DNA from 2 places in the Streptomyces sp. NPDC035033 genome. Region 1 is predicted to be linked to the other one. Evidence: predicted binding sites of a transcription regulator. Region 1 holds the regulator's gene; the other holds the start of a gene.

What was found. The regulator HrcA, encoded in region 1, represses chaperone genes, less so after heat shock. The targets are predictions, from matches to a motif close to TTNGCACTCNGNNNNNCNGAGTGCNAA.
Region 2: the regulator HrcA is predicted to act here: its motif matches at 3,280-3,306, upstream of groL (chaperonin GroEL).

The regions. Positions count from the first base shown of each region.
Region 1 is NZ_JBEZUZ010000064.1:12,589-18,750, forward strand. Features, by position in the region: gene hemW (radical SAM family heme chaperone HemW) at 1-634, shown strand, start outside; gene AB0E83_RS23995 (DUF3097 domain-containing protein) at 655-1,461, opposite strand; gene AB0E83_RS24000 (MBL fold metallo-hydrolase) at 1,472-2,209, opposite strand; gene hrcA (heat-inducible transcriptional repressor HrcA) at 2,347-3,366, shown strand; gene dnaJ (molecular chaperone DnaJ) at 3,367-4,506, shown strand; gene AB0E83_RS24015 (nitronate monooxygenase) at 4,746-5,834, shown strand; gene AB0E83_RS24020 (16S rRNA (uracil(1498)-N(3))-methyltransferase) at 5,831-6,162, shown strand, end outside.
Region 2 is NZ_JBEZUZ010000011.1:58,548-64,709, forward strand. Features, by position in the region: gene AB0E83_RS07365 (hydroxyacid dehydrogenase) at 1-676, shown strand, start outside; gene AB0E83_RS07370 (ester cyclase) at 881-1,579, shown strand; gene groL (chaperonin GroEL) at 1,642-3,270, opposite strand; gene groES (co-chaperone GroES) at 3,373-3,681, opposite strand; gene AB0E83_RS07385 (DUF6234 family protein) at 3,960-4,484, shown strand; gene AB0E83_RS07390 (polysaccharide deacetylase family protein) at 4,475-5,401, opposite strand; gene AB0E83_RS07395 (class I SAM-dependent methyltransferase) at 5,539-6,162, shown strand, end outside.

The sequences.
Region 1 (6,162 bases):
GCCCGGCGAGTCCGACGACGACTGGCGGGCCTCGCTCGACGCGGCCATCGGGGCCGGGCCGGACCACGTGAGCGCGTACGCCCTGATCGTCGAGGAGGGGACGCAGCTCGCGCGGCGGATCCGGCGCGGCGAGGTGCCGATGACCGACGACGACGTGCACGCCGACCGGTACCTGATCGCCGACGCGGCCTTCGAGGAGGCCGGGTTCTCCTGGTACGAGGTGTCCAACTGGACCACCTCCGAGGCCGGGCGGTGCCTCCACAACGAGCTGTACTGGCGCGGCGCCGACTGGTGGGGCGCGGGACCCGGCGCCCACTCGCACGTGGGCGGGGTGCGGTGGTGGAACGTCAAGCACCCCGGCGCGTACGCGGCGGCGCTCGGGGCCGGGAGGTCGCCGGGGGCCGGGCGCGAGGTGCTGTCCGACGAGGACCGGCGGGTCGAGCGGATCCTGCTGGAGCTGCGGCTGCGGGAGGGGGTCGAGCTGGGGCTGCTGAAGCCGGCGGGACTCGACGCCTCGCGGAAGGCGCTGGAGGACGGGCTGCTCGACGCGGGACCGTACGCCGCCGGGCGGGCCGTGCTGACCCTGCGGGGGCGGCTGCTGGCGGACGCGGTGGTGCGGGACCTGGTCGACTGAGGGGCCGCGGCCCCGGCCCGCTAGCCCGCCGTCACGAAGTCGATCAGTTCCTCCACGCGGCCCAGGAGCGCCGGCTCCAGGTCCTTGTAGGACGTGACGCGCTTCAGGATGGCCTGCCAGACCGCGCCCGTGTTCTCGGCGGGCCAGCCCAGGGCCCGGCAGGTGCCGGTCTTCCAGTCCTGGCCGCGGGGGACCTCCGGCCAGGCGGGGATGCCGAGGACGGAGGGCTTCACCGCCTGCCAGACGTCGATGTACGGGTGGCCGACGACCAGGACGTGCTCCGAGGTGACCTCGGCGGCGATCCGGGACTCCTTGGAGCCCGGCACCAGGTGGTCGACGAGGACGCCCAGCCGGGCGTCCGGGCCCGGGGCGAAGTCGGCGACGATCTCCGGGAGGCGGTCGACGCCCTCCAGGTACTCCACCACCACGCCCTCGATCCGCAGGTCGTCGCCCCAGACGCGCTCGACGAGCTCGGCGTCGTGGCGGCCCTCCACGTAGATGCGGCTCGTCCGCGCCACGCGCGCGCGTGCGCCGGGCACGGCGATCGAGCCGGAGGCCGTACGGGCGGGGCGCGCCGGCCCGCCGGACGCGGGGCGGACCAGGGTGACGACCCGGCCCTCCAGGAGGAAGCCGCGCGGCTCCAGCGGGAAGACCCGGTGCTTGCCGAAGCGGTCCTCCAGCGTCACCGTGCCCGCCTCGCAGCGGATCACCGCCCCGCAGAAGCCCGTCGAGACCTCCTCCACGACCAGGTCGGGGTCGGCCGGGACCTCGGGCACGGGGGCCCGCTTCTTCCAGGGGGGCGTCAGATCCGGGTCGTAGCTGCGCATTCCGGGGACGCTACGACACCCGGAAGCGGCGTGCCAGTTCATCGCGCTGGCGTCGGACGAACGCCGCGTCGACGACCGCGCCGTGACCGGGGACGTACAGGGCGTCCTCGCCGCCGAGGGCGAGGAGGCGGTCGAGGGCGTCGGGCCAGCGGGCGCCGAACGCGTCCGGGCCCGCCTGGGGCTCGCCGGACTCCTCGACCAGGTCGCCGCAGAAGACCACCTCCCGGTCGCCCGGCACGAGGAGGACCAGGTCGTGGCCGGTGTGGGCCGGTCCCACGTTGGCGAGGAGGACCTGCCGGCCGCCCAGGTCGAGGGTCCGCTCGCCGGTGACGACGTGGCGCGGGGCCACCAGCGCCTCCGCCGCCTCCGCCGCGGCCCGCTCCTCGACGCCCTGCCGCACCGCGTCCGCGTACAGCTCCTCGCGGGTCCGGGCGGAGGACAGCAGCTCCTCGGTGCCGACCGCGCCGAAGACCTCCGCGCCGGCGAAGGCCGCGGTGCCGAGGACGTGGTCGAAGTGGGGGTGGCCGAGTGCGATGTGCGTCACGCGCCGGCCGCCGGTGACCGCCTCCGCCTGGGCCCGGATCCCGGCGCCCTCGGCGAGCGTGGCGCCGGTGTCGTACAGCAGCACGGCCCGTTCTCCCACGACGAGGCCGGTGGTGGCGTCCCAGCCGGGGAGCCGCCGCCGGCCCACCCCCGCCGCGAGCCGTTCCCACCCCTGCGCCGCCCAGACCGCCTCGTCGATGTCCATGGGAGCGACGCTAGCGGGTCCGCCTCCTTGCCAGGAACGACGGGCCCGGCCGTACACTGGCCGGGGGTTTCCTGGCACTCGGACAGGGCGAGTGCCAAAAGCGGAGCAACCGGAACGGCGGAACGGGAGGTGTGCGCGTGCTGAGCGAACGCAGACTCGAGGTGCTGCGCGCCATCGTCCAGGACTACGTCGGGACCGAGGAGCCGGTGGGTTCCAAGGCGCTCACCGAGCGCCACAAGCTCGGTGTGTCGCCCGCCACCGTGCGCAACGACATGGCGGTGCTGGAGGAGGAGGGGTACATCGCCCAGCCCCACACCAGCGCCGGCCGGATCCCCACCGACAAGGGCTACCGCCTCTTCGTGGACCGGCTGGCCGGCGTCAAGCCGCTCTCGACCCCCGAGCGGCGCGCCATCCACAACTTCCTCGACGGGGCGGTGGACCTCGACGACGTCGTGGGCCGCACGGTGCGGCTGCTCGCGCAGCTGACCCGGCAGGTCGCCGTCGTCCAGTACCCCTCGCTCACCCGTTCCTCCATCCGGCACGTCGAACTGCTGTCGCTGGCCCCCGCCCGGCTGATGCTCGTCCTCATCACGGACACCGGGCGGGTCGAGCAGCGGGTGATCGACTGCCCCGCGCCCTTCGGCGAGACCTCCCTCGCCGACCTGCGGGCCCGGCTCAACAGCCGGGTCGGCGGCCGTCGCTTCGCCGACGTGCCGCAGCTGGTGCAGGACCTCCCCGAGTCCTTCGAGGAGTCCGAGGACCGCGCCACGGTCTCGACCGTGCTCGCGACCCTCCTGGAGACGCTCGTGGAGGAGCACGAGGAGCGGCTGATGATCGGCGGCACCGCCAATCTCACCCGCTTCGGACACGACTTCCCCCTGACGATCAGGCCCGTCCTGGAGGCCCTCGAGGAGCAGGTCGTGCTCCTCAAGCTCCTCGGCGAGGTCAAGGAATCGGGCATGACCGTACGCATCGGGCACGAGAACGCCTACGAGGGGCTGAACTCCACGTCCGTCGTCTCGGTCGGCTACGGTTCGGGCGGCGAGGCAGTCGCCAAACTCGGCGTGGTCGGACCGACCCGCATGGACTACCCCGGAACGATGGGAGCGGTACGCGCAGTGGCACGTTACGTCGGACAGATCCTGGCGGAGTCGTAAGTGGCCACGGACTACTACGCCACACTCGGCGTGCGCCGCGACGCTTCCCAGGACGAGATCAAGAAGGCCTTCCGCCGCCTCGCCCGCGAGCTTCACCCGGACGTCAACCCGGACCCGAAGACGCAGGAGCGGTTCAAGGAGATCAACGCCGCCTACGAGGTCCTGTCGGACCCGCAGAAGAAGCAGGTCTACGACCTCGGCGGCGACCCCCTCTCCGCCTCCGGCGGCGCGGGCGCGGCCGGCGGCTTCGGGGCCGGCGGCTTCGGCAACTTCTCCGACATCATGGACGCCTTCTTCGGCACGGCCTCGCAGCGCGGACCGCGCTCGCGGACCCGCCGCGGCCAGGACGCCATGATCCGCCTGGAGATCGACCTCAACGAGGCGGCCTTCGGCACCACCAAGGACATCCAGGTCGACACGGCCGTCGTCTGCACCACCTGTTCGGGCGAGGGCGCCGCGCCCGGCACCTCCGCGCAGACCTGTGACATGTGCCGCGGCCGCGGCGAGGTCTCGCAGGTCACCCGGTCCTTCCTCGGCCAGGTCATGACCTCCCGGCCCTGCCCCCAGTGCCAGGGCTTCGGCACCGTCGTCCCGACCCCGTGCCCCGAGTGCGCGGGCGACGGCCGGGTCCGCTCCCGCCGCACGCTGACGGTGAAGATCCCGGCCGGCGTCGACAACGGCACCCGGATCCAGCTCGCGGGCGAGGGCGAGGTCGGCCCCGGCGGCGGCCCCGCCGGCGACCTGTACGTCGAGATCCAGGAGACCCCGCACGAGGTCTTCCAGCGGCGTGGCGACGACCTGCACTGCACGGTCACCATCCCGATGACGGCGGCCGCGCTCGGCACCAAGGTGCAGCTCCAGACGCTCGACGGCCTGGAGGAGATCGACATCCGCCCGGGCACCCAGTCCGGTCAGTCGGTCCCCCTGCACGGCCGGGGCATCACGCACCTGCGGGGCAACGGGCGCGGCGACCTGATCGTCCACGTCGAGGTCCAGACCCCGACGAAGCTCGACCCCGAGCAGGAGCGCCTCCTGCGCGAACTGGCCAAGCTGCGCGGCGAGGAGCGCCCCACGGGCCAGTTCCAGCCTGGACAGCAGGGCCTGTTCTCGCGGCTGAAGGACGCGTTCAACGGGCGCTGAGCGGGTGGGCCCGCGCTGCTGGGGGTCCGGGGGTCGTCCCCCGGGCAAGCACGGTCAGCCGGGGCAGCAGGGCCTGTTCTCGCGGTTGAAGGACGCGTTCAACGGGCGCTGAGCGGACGCGTGGACGGGCGACGCGGACGGACGGCGGGTCCGTCCGGCGTGACCCCTGGGTGAGAGGGGCGGCACTCTGAGTGCCGCCCCTTTCCCGTGGGCGGGGAGGGGCATGACACGATGCCCATATGTCCACCACCGCACTGAACGATCTCTTCCGGTACCCGATCGTGCAGGCCCCCATGGCGGGTGGCGCCTCCTGTCCCGCGCTCGTCGGCGCCGTCGCGGAGGCCGGCGCGCTCGGCTTCCTCGCCGCCGGCTACAAGACGGCCGGCAGCCTCTACCAGGAGATCAAACAGGTGCGCGGGCTGACCGGACGGCCCTTCGGGGTCAACGTCTTCATGCCCCAGACCGGACCCGGCGCCGACCCTGCGGCCGTCGAGGTCTACCGGCACCAGCTCGCCGGGGAGGCCGGCTGGTACGAGACCGCGCTCGGCGACCCCGACTCCGGCCGTGACGACGGGTACGAGTCCAAGCTGGCGATCCTCCTGGAGGACCCCGTCCCCGTCGTCTCCTTCACCTTCGGCTGCCCGGCGCCCGAGACCTTCGAGGCCTTCGCCCGCGCCGGTACGTACACGCTCGTCACCGTCACCTCCGCCGAGGAGGCCCGCACGGCCCAGGCGGCCGGGGCCGACGCGCTGTGCGTCCAGGGCGTCGAGGCGGGCGGCCACCAGGGCTCGTACCGCGACGACCCGGCCGAGCAGCAGCCCGGCACCGGGCTGCTCGCCCTCCTCGCCCAGGTCCGGGAGGCGACCGCGCTGCCGCTCGTCGCGGCCGGCGGGCTCATGCGCGGCGAGCAGATCGCCGCCGTTCTCGCCGCCGGGGCCGCCGCCGCCCAGCTCGGCACCGCCTTCCTCGGCTGCCCCGAGTCCGGCGCCCACCCGCTGCACAAGCGGGCCCTGACCGACCCGCTCTTCACCCGGACCGCCCTCACCCGGGCCTTCTCCGGCCGGCCGGCCCGCGGGCTCGTCAACCGCTTCATGCGCGAGCACGGCCCGTACGCCCCCGCCGCCTATCCCGAGATCCACCACCTCACCGCCCCGCTGCGGAAGGCCGCGGCCGCCGCCGGCGACGCCCAGGGCATGTCCCTGTGGGCGGGCCAGGGCCACCGGCTGGCCCGCGAACTGCCCGCCGGGGAGCTCGTCGAGGTGCTCGCCGCCGAACTCGACACCGCCCTCACCGAACTCGCCGACCCGGCCCCCAGGAGTGCCCCATGACCGCCCCCGTCTTCGTCGTCGACACGATCCCGGACACCCGGCTGTTCACCCTGGACGGGCCCGAGGGCCGGCACGCCGTCTCCGTGAAGCGGCTCCAGCCGGGCGAGGACGTCGTCCTGACCGACGGCCGGGGCCGCTGGCTCGACTGCGTGGTGTTCGGCGTGGAGGGCAAGGACCGGCTGACCGTGGAGATTTCGTCGGTGTACGAGGACCCCGAGGAGCAGCCGCACCTCACCGTCGTCCAGGCCCTCCCCAAGGGCGACCGCGGCGAGCTCGCCGTCGAGACCATGACCGAGACCGGCGTCGACGCGATCGTGCCGTGGGCGGC
Region 2 (6,162 bases), on a different contig from region 1:
CAACGCCCTGCCCGTCGCCGAGTACACCCTCGCCGCGATCCTCTTCGCCGGGAAGCGGGTGCTGCGCGCGGCCCAGCGGTACGCCGGGCTCCGGACCGGCCACGCCTGGCTCGACGAGGCCGCCGACTGGGGCAACTACCGCCGCACGGTCGGCATCGTCGGCGCCTCCCGCATCGGCCGCCGGGTCGTCGAGCTGCTGCGCCCCTTCGACGTCGAGGTGCTGCTGTACGACCCGTACCTGACCGCTCCCCCGCCGGGGGCGCGCCTCGCCGGCCTGGACGAGCTCTGCTCCCGCAGCTCGGTCGTCTCCGTGCACGCGCCCCAACTCCCGTCCACGTACCGGATGATCGGGGCCCGCCAGCTCGCCGCCCTGCCCGACGGCGCGACCCTGATCAACACCTCCCGGGGCTCCCTGATCGACGAGGAGGCGCTGCTCCCCCACCTGACGGCGGGCCGCCTGCACGCGGTCCTCGACGTGACCGACCCCGAACTGCCGCCGCCGGACTCCCCCCTCTACACCCTCCCGAACGTCCTCCTCACGCCCCACATCGCCGGCTCGCTGGGCAACGAGCTCCACCGGATGGCCGACCAGGCCCTGGACGAGATCGTCCGCTACACCCGGGGCGAGCCCTTCGCGGAGGAGGTCAAGGCCGCCGACCTCACCCGGTCGGCCTAGGTCGTCTCTTCCGGATCATGCCGGGCTCGCGACGCCTGGCACGCACGCTCGCCGCGTTGTCGTCGGTCGCCGATGCTCCGCATGGACTCCCTCCTCCGCCTTGCGAGCGCACGCACCAGACGCCGCTCCCTGATCCGGCCTGATCCGAAAGAGACGACCTAGACTGGAAGGGTCCACCCGCGGCTTCGCCCGTCGGAGGCGGCCATGACCTTCGTGCAGATCATCGAGTGCAGGACGAGCCGGGTCGAGGAGCTCAACCGGCTCATGGACCGGTGGGTCGAGGAGACCCGGGGGAAACGGACCGCCACCCGCGGCATCGTCGGGACCGACCGGTCCGACGCCTCGCACGTCGTGGAGATCGTCGAGTTCCCCTCGTACGACGTGGCCATGCGCAACTCGCAGCTGCCGGAGACCGACCGGATCTTCCGGGAGATGGTGGCCCTCTGCGACGAGATGCCGACCTTCACCGATCTGGACGTGGTCCGGGACGAGGCGCTGTACAAGGCGAACGCGCGGCAGCTGTTCGAGCGGCTGGCGGACGGCACGGACGTGGCGCTGCTCGACGTCCTGCTCGCCGAGGGCTACCACGACCACGATCCGGCGAACCCGCAGGACGCCATCGGGACGGACGCGGTCCGGCGCGAGGTGGAGGAGTGGCGCGCCGGCTTCGACTTCGCGTTCACCGTCGAGGACCAGATCGCCGACGGCGACCGCGTGTGCACCCGGTGGAGCTGGAAGGGGACCCACGTCGGCGACTTCATGGGCCTCCAGCCGACCGGCATGGAGGTCACCATGACCGGCACCACCGTCCACCGCTTCGGCGACGACGGCAAGATCGTCGAGGGCTGGTGGCAGTACGACCTGCTCGGACTGATGAACCAGCTCGGCGCGGTCGAGGCGTAGGGAGAGACACCGAGGCCCGGTGCCCCCGCGACGGGAGCACCGGGCCTCGCGACGTTCACACGTCAGTGGGAGTGGCCGTGACCGTGGCCGTGACCGTGGTCCGCCGGCTCCTCCTCCTTCTTCTCCACCACGAGGGTCTCGGTGGTGAGGAGCAGGGAGGCGATGGAGGCGGCGTTCTCCAGGGCGGAGCGGGTGACCTTGACCGGGTCGATGACGCCGGCCTTGACCAGGTCGCCGTACTCGCCGGTGGCGGCGTTGAAGCCCTGGCCCTTGTCGAGCTCGGCGACCTTGGAGGTGATGACGTAGCCCTCCAGGCCGGCGTTCTCGGCGATCCAGCGCAGCGGCTCGACGGCGGCGCGGCGGACGACGGAGACGCCGGTGGCCTCGTCGCCGGTCTTGCCGAGGTTGTCCTCCAGGACCTTCACGGCGTGGACGAGCGCGGAGCCACCACCGGAGACGATGCCCTCCTCGACCGCGGCGCGGGTCGCGGAGATGGCGTCCTCCAGACGGTGCTTCTTCTCCTTCAGCTCCACCTCGGTGGCGGCGCCGACCTTGATCACGCACACGCCGCCGGCCAGCTTCGCGAGGCGCTCCTGGAGCTTCTCGCGGTCCCAGTCGGAGTCCGTGGTCTCGATCTCGGCCTTGATCTGGGCGACGCGGCCCGCGACGTCGGCGGAGTCGCCGCCGCCGTCGACGATGGTGGTGTCGTCCTTGGTGACGGTCACGCGGCGGGCGGTGCCCAGCACGTCCAGACCGGCCTGGTCGAGCTTGAGGCCGACCTCCTCGGCGATGACGGTGGCACCGGTGAGGGTGGCCATGTCGCCGAGCATCGCCTTGCGGCGGTCGCCGAAGCCGGGGGCCTTGACGGCCACGGCGTTGAAGGTGCCGCGGATCTTGTTGACGACGAGGGTGGAGAGGGCCTCGCCCTCGACGTCCTCGGCGATGATCAGCAGCGGCTTGGAGCCACCGGACTGGATGACCTTCTCCAGGAGGGGCAGCAGGTCCTGGATGGAGGAGATCTTGCCCTGGTGGATCAGGATGTACGGGTCGTCGAGGACGGCCTCCATGCGCTCCTGGTCGGTGACCATGTACGGCGAGAGGTAGCCCTTGTCGAAGGCCATGCCCTCGGTGAAGTCGAGCTCCAGGCCGAAGGTGTTGGACTCCTCGACGGTGATGACGCCGTCCTTGCCGACCTTGTCCATCGCCTCGGCGATGAGCTCGCCGACCTGCTGGTCCTGCGCGGAGAGCGCGGCGACGGCGGCGATGTCGGACTTGTCGTCGATCGGGCGCGCGGTGGCGAGCAGCTCGTCGGAGACGGCCTTGACCGCGGCGTCGATGCCCTTCTTCAGGGCGGCCGGGGAGGCGCCGGCGGCGACGTTGCGCAGGCCCTCGCGGACGAGCGCCTGGGCGAGGACGGTGGCGGTGGTGGTGCCGTCACCCGCGATGTCGTTGGTCTTGGTCGCCACCTCCTTCACGAGCTGGGCGCCGAGGTTCTCGTACGGGTCCTCGATCTCGACCTCGCGGGCGATCGTGACACCGTCGTTGGTGATGGTGGGGGCGCCGAACTTCTTGTCGATGACGACGTTGCGGCCCTTGGGGCCGATCGTCACCTTCACCGTGTCGGCCAGCTTGTTGACGCCGCGCTCAAGGGCGCGACGGGCGTCCTCGTCGAACTTCAGGATCTTCGCCATGGGAGCGATTCAGCCCTCTCGGAAATCGGGTGGAAAAACAAACCGCGCCCCTGGACGCCCGTGGAGGGGGTCAGGGGCGCGGTTCACTGCACGTACGTCGTCTTACTTCTCGATGATCGCGAGCACGTCGCGGGCCGAGAGGACGAGGTACTCGTCGCCGTTGTACTTGACCTCGGTGCCGCCGTACTTGCTGTAGAGCACGACGTCGCCGACCTTCACGTCGAGCGGAAGGCGCTCGCCGTTCTCGAAGCGGCCCGGGCCCACGGCGAGGACGGCGCCCTCCTGGGGCTTCTCCTTCGCGGTGTCCGGGATGACCAGGCCAGAGGCCGTGGTCTGCTCGGCGTCGAGCGGCTGGACCACGATGCGGTCCTCGAGCGGCTTGATGGCAACCTTGGAGCTGGCGGTCGTCACGATCCGACCTCCCCCTTCGGAGATCTCGCGGGGTTAACTGTCTGAGGTGGCGACCAGGTGGATCCGTCGTCGCGGGTGCCGGACCTGCCCGTCGCTGTGTTGGCACTCTCCACTGGGGAGTGCCAGAGCCGAGACTATGACCGCGATTAGCACTCGGTCAAGCGGAGTGCCAATTCCTCACTCCGTGGCGGTTCCGGAAGGGCGCGGCGGGGCCGCGATCGGGTCTCGATCCGGGGAACGCGCGAGCGGATCACGGGGTTCCGTACGAAGGTGCCCCCATGGCCGCGTCCCGTCCCCCCGCCCCCACCGCCCTCGACGTCGCCCTCGCCGTGCTGCTGCTGGTGATCGACGCCGCCGCGCTGGGGATGCTCCTGCTCCTGACCGCGCTGGCGGCGCTGAGTTCGGGCGCCCCGGAGCATCCCGGGCAGCGGGCGGCGGGCGTCCCGCCGCCCTGGTGGTTCGTGGCGGCCATGGCGCTGATCGCCCTGTCCGGTGCGGCGCTGTGGCGCGGGGGGTGGTTCTGGGCGGGCGGGACGCAGATCGTCGTGGCGGTCCTGCTCGCCGGCGCCGCCCTGCTCTCCGCGGCCGAGGACCGGCTGCGCGAGGGCGCCCCCCGGCCCGTCCCCGGGGCGTCAGCCCCGGGAACCCTCCGCCCGGACGGTCTCCCCGTCCGGGCCGCGGTCCGCGACCCGCTCCACCGCCTTGCGGCCGAGGCGTTCGAGCGGGTCGACGGCGGAGGCGCAGCCGGTGAGGCCGAGGAGCAGGGCCGCGACCACGAGCGGGCGGAGCCGGCTCATACGTAGTCCTCCAGCTTGCCGACCGCGTACCCCTTGGACGTGATCACGTTCATCACCCGGCGGACCATGTCCGGCATGCTGCCCTTCCAGTCCTCCTCGCCGCGGAAGTGGGTGAGGACGATGTCGCCGGGGTGCAGGTCCCGGTCCCACTCGCGCCACTCCATGTGGTCGGGGAAGGCCTCGGAGGCCCAGAGCGGGACGGCCTTGACGCCGCAGGACTTGGCGGCGCGCAGGGTGTCCTCGTTGTAGTTGCCGTACGGCGGCCGGAAGAGCTCGGGGCGCTTGCCGTACTTCTTCTCGATGACGTCCTGCATCCCGCAGATCTCCCGCTTCTGGCGCGCGTAGGAGAGTCCGGGCAGGTACTTGTGGTTCAGGGTGTGGTTGTGGAGGGAGACGCCGCGCGGCTGGGACTTCTGCATCTTCGCGAAGTAGCCGTAGTCGTCGCTGACCACGTAGTCGCTGAGGAAGGCGCTGTACGGGATGTCCAGTTCGCTCATCATGCGGATGAGCTCGGGGTCCTTCTCGGCGCCGTCGTCGATCGTCAGGAAGACGACCTTCTCCTTGGTGGGGACGGTGGTGAAGACGGGCGGCAGTCCCTCGCCGTCGGTCTCGAACCCCTTCCGGGTGGTGATCCTCGGCTTCGTCCTCGGCGGGGCGGGCGCCTCCAGGGGCGTCAGCTTGAGGCCCCACTTCTTCGCGGCGGCGGCCCGCCGCTTCGCCCGCGCGGCCTTCTGCTCCGCCGCCACGGCCTTCTTCTCCCGGGCGAGCTGGGCGGCGGACTTGGCGGGGGCCTGCTGGCCGGCGGCGGGGGCCGGGGCGCCGGGGGCGCCGGGCTCGGCGCCGTCCCCGCAGGCGGCGGTGGAGGTGAGCGCGGCGACGAGGAGTGCGGCCCCCAGGGCGCGGCGCGAGCCACCCTTTGTCATCATTTCTTCCTTTTGTCGTACGACCGGTATGGCGCCGCATCCTGTCAGCGCGATCCGCCCGTCCGGCCGCGACACCGCCGTGGCGGCCCCACCGTCCCCCGCCCGGCCCACAGCGCACCCCCGGGGAGAATGGGACGGTGACCGACCTCGCCGCCTTCGCCGCCCTGCTCTCCCCCGAGGGCCAGACGCTCCTCGCCGCCCTGCGCGACTACGACCCCGCCCAGGAGCTGGCGGTCGCCTCCCGGCTGCGCCGCGACCACCCCGCCGAGCTGGTGTCGGCCGCCCTCGGCCAGGCCCGGCTGCGGCAGCGCGCGGTGGCGAAGTTCGGCGCGGAGGACGCGTACCGCATGTACTTCACGCCGAACGGCGTCGAGCAGTCCACCCGCGCCTCCGTCGGCGCCCACCGCGCGGCCCGGCTCAAGGAGCTCGGCGTGACCAGTGTCGCCGACCTCTGCTCCGGCATCGGCGGCGACGCGCTCGCGCTCGCCCGCGCCGGCGTCTCCGTCCTCGCCGTCGACCGCGACCCGCTGACCGCCGAGGTCGCCCGCGCCAACGCCGCCGCGCTCGGCCTCGACGGCCTGATCGAGGTCCGCTGCGCCGACGTCACCGAGATCGACACCCGCCCGTACGACGCCGTCTTCGTCGACCCCGCCCGACGCGGCGGCCGGGGCCGGATCTTCGACCCCGAGGCGTACTCGCCGCCGCTCTCCTGGGCGATGGACGCCGCCCGCAAGGCCCCGCACGCGGCCCTGAAGATCGCC